DNA from 2 places in the Micrococcus sp. ACRRV genome. Region 1 is predicted to be linked to the other one. Evidence: predicted binding sites of a transcription regulator. Region 1 holds the regulator's gene; the other holds the start of a gene.

Region 1 (4,277 bases):
AGGCTGAGGTGGGACAGGGCTGCGCGGTCGCGGTCCTGCTTGGCGGTGAGGGGCGCGCGGCCGCCGGCGGCGTCGCGCAGCCAGGCGGGGGCCTCGTGGGCCGCGCTCCCGCCCGCGGCGCGGCGCGGGGTCGCGGTCTCGCCGGCGGGGGTGGTGCTGGGGGTGGTGGCCACGGTGCTCCTCTGTCGTCCTGCCGCCCGGTGCCGCGGGCGTCGTCCGGGGCGGGGCCTGCCCCAGTGTAGACGCAGGGGGTGGAGACGGGGTGGCGGCCCCGCCGGGGCCGGCGGGTCAGGCCCCCGGGGCGGTGAGGAAGTCGATCAGCTCCTCCACCCGGCCCAGCAGGGCGGGCTCGAGATCGGCGTAGGTCCGCACGTGGGAGAGCAGCCGCTTCCAGCCCAGGCCCGTGGCCTCCTTGGTGCCCGCGGGCCAGCCGAGGCCGCGGAGGACGCCGGTCTTCCAGTCCTGGCCGCGGGGCACCACCGGCCAGGCGTCGATGCCGAGCACGGCGGGCTTGATGACCTGCCACACGTCCAGGTACGGGTGGCCCAGGATCAGGACGTTGCCGGCGGCGCCGGGCACGGCCATGGCCTCGGCGGCGAGGCGCTCCTCCTTCGAGCCGGCGACGAGGTGGTCGACGAGGATCCCGAGGCGGCGGCCCGGGCCGGGGGCGAAGTCGCGGATCGCCCCGGCGAGGTCGTCGACGCCGTGGAGGGGTTCCACCACGATCCCCTCGAGGCGCAGGTCCTCGCCCCAGACCTTCTCCACGAGCTCGGCGTCGTGCACGCCCTCCACCCAGATCCGCGACGCGCGGGCGGTCCGGGCGCGCGCGCCCTCGACCCGCCGGGAGCCGGAGGCGGTGCGGGCGGCGGCCGCCGGGGCGGCCGACCGCGGGGGCACGAGCACGACGGGGGAGCCGTCGATCCAGAAGCCCGGGCCGAGGGGGAAGCCGCGGCGGACGCCCCGTCGGTCCTCGAGGACGACCACGTGGGTGCCGCCGGAGCGCTCCACACGCACCACGGCCCCGACGAATCCGCTGGCCACGTCCTCGACCACCGTCCCCGGGGTGGCGGGCGCCTCCACGGCGGTGGGTCCGGCGGGGCGGGCGAGGTCCTCGTGGGCCCCCGGGCCCCAGCTGCTCCAGTCCATGCGGGCCACCCTAGCGAGGTGCCCGGCTCCGCCGGAGGCGGAATCGGGGCGCGCGGTCCGGGCGGCGCGTCCCGCCGATGGCTAGCATTGGCACTTGGCGCCGGTGAGTGCCAGCGCGGGGCCCGGGGTCCCGCTCGTCGTCGTGAGGAGAGGAGCGCACCGTGACCGAGCAGCCCCGCCGTCTCCAGGTGCTGCAGGCGATCGTGGAGGACTACGTGTCCCTGCGCGAGCCGGTGGGCTCCAAGGCGCTCGTCGAGCGCCACGCCCTGGGCGTCTCCTCCGCCACGGTGCGCAACGACATGGCGGCCCTCGAGGAGGAGGGGCTGATCGTGGCCCCGCACACCTCCGCCGGACGCGTCCCCACGGACAAGGGCTACCGGGTCTTCGTGGACCGCATCTCCGAGGTCAAGCCGCTCTCCGCGGCCGAGCGCCGCGCCGTGCGCACCCTGCTGGACTCCGAGGCGGACACCGAGTCCATGATGGAGGCCACCGTCCGGCTCCTCGCCCAGCTCACCCGACAGGTGGCCGTGGTCCAGTTCCCCCACGAGGACGGCTCCACGGTCCGCCACCTGGACCTGGTCGCGCTCACCCCCGAGCGCGTCCTCGTGGTGCTGATCCTCTCCACGGGGCGGATCGAGCAGCGCACGGTGGCACTTGCCCGGCCGGTGCAGGACGAGGACCTCGCGGCCCTGCGCGCGGTCCTGCTGCCCGTCATCGAGGGCCTGGGCCCGGCGCAGGCGGCGGCCGTCCTGGACACCCCGCTCGAGGGGCTGCCCCCGGCCCGACGCGCGGCCGCGGTCGACGTCGTCGGGGCGGTCCGCGGTCTGCTCGAGGCCGAGCGGCAGGACCGCATCGTGCTCGCCGGCACCGCCAACCTGGCACGCAGCACGGACGACTTCCACTCGTCCATCGGCCCCATCCTCGAGGCGCTGGAGGAGCAGGTCGTGCTGCTGCGCCTGCTCACCGAGATGGGGCAGGACGCCCACGGCGTCTCCGTCCGGATCGGCGCCGAGAACGGGGCGTCGCTGGCGGACACGTCCGTCGTCGCCGCCGCCTACGGCCCGGGGGCCGTCGCCAAGGTCGGCGTCATCGGGCCCACCCGCATGGACTACCCCGGGACCATGGCCGCCGTGCGCGCGATCGCCCGGTACCTGTCCCGCATCCTGACCACCTGAACCTGACCCCACCGGAGGAAGACCCATGGCCGACCACTACGCCACGCTCGGCGTCAGCCGCGACGCGTCCGCGGAGGAGATCAAGCGTGCCTACCGCAAGCTCGCGCGTCAGCACCACCCGGACGTGAACCCCTCGGAGGAGGCCGCGGAGGAGTTCAAGCGCATCTCCCACGCCTACGAGGTGCTCTCCGACGAGGACAAGCGCCGCGTCTACGACCAGACCGGCAACGAGAACGGCACCGCCGGAGGCTTCGGGGGCGGAGGGTTCGGCGGCGCCGGCTTCGGCGGGTTCGCGGACATCTTCGAGACCTTCATGAACGCGGCGGGCACCCCCGGCGGCGGGCGCGGCCCCATGCCCCGCGCCCGGCGTGGCCAGGACGCGCTCGTCACGGCGCGGATCGAGCTGCGGGACGCGGTGTTCGGCGGCGAGGCCACCCTCCAGCTGGACACGGCCGTCACCTGCGAGCGGTGCTCCGGCACCTGCTGCGAGCCGGGGACCCACCCGGAGACCTGCTCGACGTGCCAGGGCCAGGGCATGACCCAGCGCCCGGTGCGCTCCATGCTGGGCACCATCATGGCGGCGGAGACCTGCCCGGTCTGCCGCGGCTTCGGCACCGTCATCCCGCACCCCTGCACGGAGTGCTCCGGCCAGGGCCGCGTGCGCGTGCAGCAGCCCCTCACCATCCGCATCCCCGCCGGCGTGGACGACGGCACCCGCATCCACCTCGCCGGCCGCGGCGAGGCGGGCCCCGGCGGCGGCCCGAACGGAGACCTGTACGTGGAGGTCCAGGTGCGCCCGGACGAGGTGTTCCGCCGCGAGGGCGACCACCTGGCCACCACGGTCACCGTGCCCATGGCCGCGGCCGCGCTCGGCACCTCGGTGACCCTGGAGACCCTCGACGGCCCCCAGGAGGTCGACATCGAGCCGGGCACCCAGTCGGGCCACGTGGAGACCCTGCGCGGCCTCGGCGTCGGCCGCCTGCGCGGCGCGGGGCGCGGCGACCTCAAGGTGGACGTCGTCGTCACCACGCCCACGGACGTCACCGACGAGCAGCGCGCGCTGCTGGAGCAGCTGGCCGGCCTGCGCGGCGAGGAGGTCGTCCACGGCGCCCCGCCGCAGTCCAAGGGCATGTTCGCCCGGCTGCGCGAGAACCTGAGGAACCTGTGACCGCGCCGCTCTTCCTCCTCGACGCCGGTGCGCTCGCCGGCGTCGCCCCCGGCGCGGAGGTGACCTTCACCGGCGCGGAGGCCCGGCACGCCGCGGCCTCGATGCGCCTCGGAGCGGGGGAGTCCGTGCTCGTGGCGGACGGCTCCGGCGCCCGGGCCTCGTGCGTCGTCGTCGACGCCGCGCCGTCGGCGGTCACGGTCCGCGTGGAGTCGCTGGAGCACGACGCCGCCCCCCGCCCCGCGCTGGTGCTCGTCCAGGCGCTCGCCAAGGGGGACCGCGACCTGATGGCGGTCCAGGCCTCCACGGAGCTCGGCGTGGACGCGGTGGTGCCCTGGGAGGCGGAGCGCTCGATCGTGCGCTGGAAGGGGGCGAAGGCCGCCAAGGCCCACCAGAAGTGGGAGGACACCGTCCGCGCCGCCGCCAAGCAGGCCCGGCGCGCGCGCGTCCCGGAGGTCCGGCCCGTCGTCTCGGGCACGGCGGTCGCCGGGCTGGCCGGCCCGGACCGGCTGCTCCTGGTGCTCCACGAGGACGCGGACCTGGGCCTCGGCGGTCTCCCGGACGCGGACCTGGAGGCGGCCGCGGAGGTGGCGCTCGTCGTCGGCCCGGAGGGCGGGGTGAGCCCCGCGGAGCTGGACGCGTGCACCGCGGCCGGCGCCGTGCCGGTGCGGCTCGGCCCCCACGTGCTGCGCGCCTCCACGGCGGGCCCGGCCGCCCTGGCCGTGCTCCAGCACCGCCTCGGCCGCTGGTGAGCGCGCCGACTAGACTGACCCGTACCTGTCCGCGCCGCA
Region 2 (4,277 bases), on a different contig from region 1:
GCTGCGGCGCCGGTGGGCCCGGCTCTTCGCGGGGACGGACGCCTCGCCGGACGCGGTCACGGCCGCCGGGGCCGAGCTGCTGGGGCGCTGGTCCGAGCCCCACCGCCGGTACCACGCCCCCGCGCACCTGCTGGCCGTCCTCCAGGCGGTGGACCTGCTCTCCGCCGCCGGGGAGGACCTCGGGCCGCACCCCCTCGCCGTGCCCCTGGCCGCCTGGCTGCACGACGCCGTCTACACCGCCGACCCCGCCCGCGGCCCCGGCGCCGACGAGGAGGACTCGGCGCGCCTGGCCGAGCGCCTGCTCGCCGCGCCCGGCCTCGCGCTGGGGGACGACGTCGTCGCCGAGACCGCCCGCCTGGTGCGCCTCACCGCCGAGCACCGCCCCGCCCCGGACGACGCCGCGGGCGCCGTCCTCTGCGACGCCGACCTCGAAGTCCTGGGCCGCGCCCCGCACGACTACGAGGCCTACGTCGACCTGGTGCGCGCCGACTTCGCCCACGTCCCGGACGAGGCCTGGCGGACGGGCCGCGCCGCCGTGCTGGAGGGGCTCCTGGGGGCGGACCGGCTCTACGCCACCGCCGCCGGCCGCGCCCGCTGGGAGGACCCCGCCCGCGCCAACCTGGAGCGCGAGCTCGCCGCCCACCGGCCAGCACTTTCGTGAAAGAAAACGTCGCTACCGTCCCGGTAGACCGGGATGGTAGCGACGTTCTCCTCAGCGAAAACGCTGGGCGTCAGCGGGTGGTCACATCATGCCGCCCATGCCGCCCATCGGGTCCATGCCCTCGGCGCCTGCGGCGGCCTTCTCCGGCTTGTCCGCCACGACGGCCTCCGTGGTGAGGAACAGGCCCGCGATGGACGCGGCGTTCTGCAGCGCGGAGCGGGTCACCTTCACCGGGTCGTTGATGCCCGCGGCCATGAGGTCCACGTACTCGCCGGTGGCGGCGTTCAGGCCGTGGCCGGACTCCAGGGACTTCACCTTGTCGGCGACCACGCCCGGCTCCAGGCCGGCGTTGAAGGCGATCTGCTTCAGCGGGGCCTCGATGGCGACCTTCACGATGTTCGCGCCGGTGGCCTCGTCGCCCTCGAGCTGCAGGCCCTCGAAGGCCTTGGCGCCCGCCTGGATCAGGGCCACGCCGCCGCCGGCGACGATGCCCTCCTCCACAGCCGCCTTCGCGTTGCGCACGGCGTCCTCGATGCGGTGCTTGCGCTCCTTGAGCTCCACCTCGGTGGCCGCGCCGGCCTTGATGACGGCGACGCCGCCGGCCAGCTTGGCGAGGCGCTCCTGCAGCTTCTCGCGGTCGTAGTCCGAGTCGGTGTTCGCGATCTCGGAGCGGATCTGGGCCACGCGGCCGGCGATCTGGTCGGCGTCGCCGGCGCCCTCGACGATGGTGGTCTCGTCCTTGGTGATGACCACCTTGCGGGCGGTGCCCAGCAGGTCGAGGGAGGCGTTCTCCAGGGACAGGCCCACCTCGGAGGAGATGACCTGGCCGCCGGTGAGGATGGCGATGTCGGCCAGCATGGCCTTGCGGCGGTCGCCGAAGCCCGGGGCCTTCACGGCCACGGACTTGAAGGTGCCGCGGATCTTGTTGACCACGAGGGTGGCCAGGGCCTCGCCCTCGACGTCCTCGGCGATGATCAGCAGCGGCTTGCCGGACTGCATGACCTTCTCCAGGATCGCCACCATGTCCTTCACGGTGGAGATCTTGGAGTTCACGATCAGGATGTACGGATCCTCGAGGACGGCCTCCTGGCGGTCCGCGTCGGTCACGAAGTAGCCGGAGATGTAGCCCTTGTCGAAGCGCATGCCCTCGGTGAGCTCGAGCTCCAGGCCGAAGGTGTTGGACTCCTCGACGGTGATGACGCCCTCCTTGCCGACCTTGTCCAGGGCCTCGGCGATGAGGGAGCCGATCTGGGCGTCGGCGGCGGAGATCGACGCGGTGGCGGCGATCTGGTCCTTGGTCTCGATCTCGCGGGCGGCGGAGAGGAGCTCGGAGGTGACGGCCTCGACGGCCTTCTCGATGCCGCGCTTCAGGGAGATCGGGTCCGCGCCGGCGGCCACGTTGCGCAGGCCCTCGCGGACCAGGGCCTGGGCCAGCACGGTGGCGGTGGTGGTGCCGTCGCCGGCCACGTCGTCGGTCTTCTTGGCGACCTCCTTGACGAGCTCCGCGCCGATCTTCTCGTACGGATCCTCGAGCTCGATCTCCTTGGCGATGGAGACGCCGTCGTTGGTGATGGTGGGGGCGCCCCACTTCTTCTCCAGGACGACGTTGCGGCCGCGCGGGCCGAGGGTCACCTTGACGGCGTCGGCGAGGGTGTTCAGACCCTTCTCCAGGCCACGGCGGGCCTCTTCGTCGAATGCGATGGTCTTGGCCATGATGCAGTCCTTTCTGGACGGGTGCTTCGATTCGCGCCTGACCCGCAGCGGTGCCCGCGACGGACGGCCCCGGACCGGGGCCTCACCGATGGAGCAGGTCCTCCACCTCGGGCGGCCGCCGGCCGGGTACTGCTGGCAGTCGCACCGCGGGAGTGCTAGCCCCATTATGAGCACTCACCACCGGAGAGTGCAAAGCCCGCGGGCGCCCTGCGACGCCGTTCCGCAGGGGGCGAAAAGGGCCCCCGTCCGCGCCTCCTTCCGGAGCGCGGGCGGGGGCCCGGGACGGCCTGCGCGCGTCAGCGCACCGGCCGCCTGCGTGGGTCAGCGCACGACGACGACGGCGATGCCCGGCACCTGCAGGTTCGGCACCTGCTGCACCGGCATGCCCAGCTCACGGCCGACGGCCTCGGCGGCCGCCCGCTTGTCCGCGCCGTTGTACATCACCGTGTTCGAGGTGACGCGGAAGCCCGGCCAGTTGTCCGCGGTGACGCGGGTGTAGCCCGCGCCCGTGAGACGGTCGGCGTAGGAGGCGGCCAGGCCGTTCCTGCGGGTGGCGTTGTAGACGTTCACCGGGGTGGACTTCACGGCCCGATCCGCGGACTCCTGGGCCGCAGCGGACCGGGAGGCCTCGGCCGAACGGGACGCCTCCGCAGAACGGGACGCCTCCGCCGACCGGGACGCCTCCGCAGAACGGGACGCCTCCGCCGACCGGGACGCCTCGGCGGCGCGGGAGGCGTCCGCGGCGGCCTGCGCCGACTCGGACGCGGCACGCTCACGGGCGGCGGCGTCGGCGGAGGAGGCGTCGGCCGCGGCCTGCGCGGACTCGGAGGCGGCGCGGGCGGCGTCGTCGCGGGAGCGCTGCGCGTCCGCGGCGGCCTGGGAGGACTCCGCGGCAGCCTGGGAGGACTCGGCGGCGGCGCGGGACTCGACGGCCGCGTCGGAGGAGGGGGCCGCGGCGGACTCGGCGCCCGCGTCGGACGACGGGGCCGCCGGGGCGGCGGAGTCGGGGCCGCCGGAGGACGAGGCGTCGGAGCTCGGCGCGTCCGACGAGGACGAGGAGGCGTCGGCGGCGGGCATGGCGGTCACTCTACTGGGGCCCTCCGGGGCCGCACGGCTACGCTCGGGCCCATGGACCTGATCTCCCCGCTCGATCCCGGCTGGGCCGCCGCACTGGCAGACCAGGAGGAGGCGCTCGTCCGCGTCGGCGCCGAGCTCACCGCCCGCCGCGCGGCCGGCGAGCAGGTGCTCCCCGCACCCGAACACATCCTCCGCGCGTTCCGCCAGCCCTTCGCGGACGTGAAGGTGCTGATCGTGGGCCAGGACCCCTACCCGACGCCCGGCCACCCCATCGGCCTGTGCTTCGCATGCGACCGCCACGTTCGGCCCCTGCCCCGCTCCCTCGCCAACATCCACCGCGAGCTCCACGACGACCTCGGCGTCCCGCCCGCCGCCCACGGCGACCTCTCCGCGTGGACGGGCCAGGGCGTGCTGCTGCTGAACCGGGTGCTCACCGTGCGCGCGGGCGCGGCGGGCAGCCACCGCGGCATCGGCTGGGAGCAGATCACGGAGGCGGCCGTCCGCGCACTCGTCGCCCGAGGCACGCCCCTGGTCGGCCTGCTCTGGGGCAACGACGCGCGGCGCCTCGCGCCCCTCCTCACGGCGGGCGGCGCGGGCGTCGTCGAGTCCGCGCACCCCTCCCCACTCAGCGCGAGCCGCGGGTTCTTCGGCTCCCGCCCGTTCAGCCGGGTGAACGCGCTGCTGGAGGCCGCCGGGGCCTCCCCCGTGGACTGGCGCCTGCCGGACTGAGGCCGACGCCGCTCAGCGGGTGTGGCCCTCCGGCCCCGGCGTGGACCGCGCCGGGGACAATCGCTCGGTGACGGGCCGGGCCAGGGTGTCGCCGAAG

The links. The regulator HrcA, encoded in region 1, represses chaperone genes, less so after heat shock. The targets are predictions, from matches to a motif close to TTNGCACTCGNNNNNNNCGAGTGCNAA.
Region 2: the regulator HrcA is predicted to act here: its motif matches at 2,507-2,533, upstream of groL (chaperonin GroEL).

Annotation. Positions count from the first base shown of each region.
Region 1 is NZ_JAKRNH010000001.1:29,191-33,467, forward strand. Features, by position in the region: gene MHY29_RS00115 (DUF4870 domain-containing protein) at 1-173, opposite strand, end outside; gene MHY29_RS00120 (DUF3097 family protein) at 289-1,146, opposite strand; gene hrcA (heat-inducible transcriptional repressor HrcA) at 1,308-2,321, shown strand; gene dnaJ (molecular chaperone DnaJ) at 2,347-3,489, shown strand; gene MHY29_RS00135 (16S rRNA (uracil(1498)-N(3))-methyltransferase) at 3,486-4,238, shown strand.
Region 2 is NZ_JAKRNH010000091.1:1,523-5,799, reverse strand. Features, by position in the region: gene MHY29_RS09415 (DUF4031 domain-containing protein) at 1-661, shown strand, start outside; gene groL (chaperonin GroEL) at 743-2,374, opposite strand; gene MHY29_RS09405 (LytR C-terminal domain-containing protein) at 2,696-3,451, opposite strand; gene MHY29_RS09400 (uracil-DNA glycosylase) at 3,503-4,180, shown strand; partial or broken gene MHY29_RS09395 (threonine/serine exporter ThrE family protein) at 4,193-4,277, opposite strand, start outside.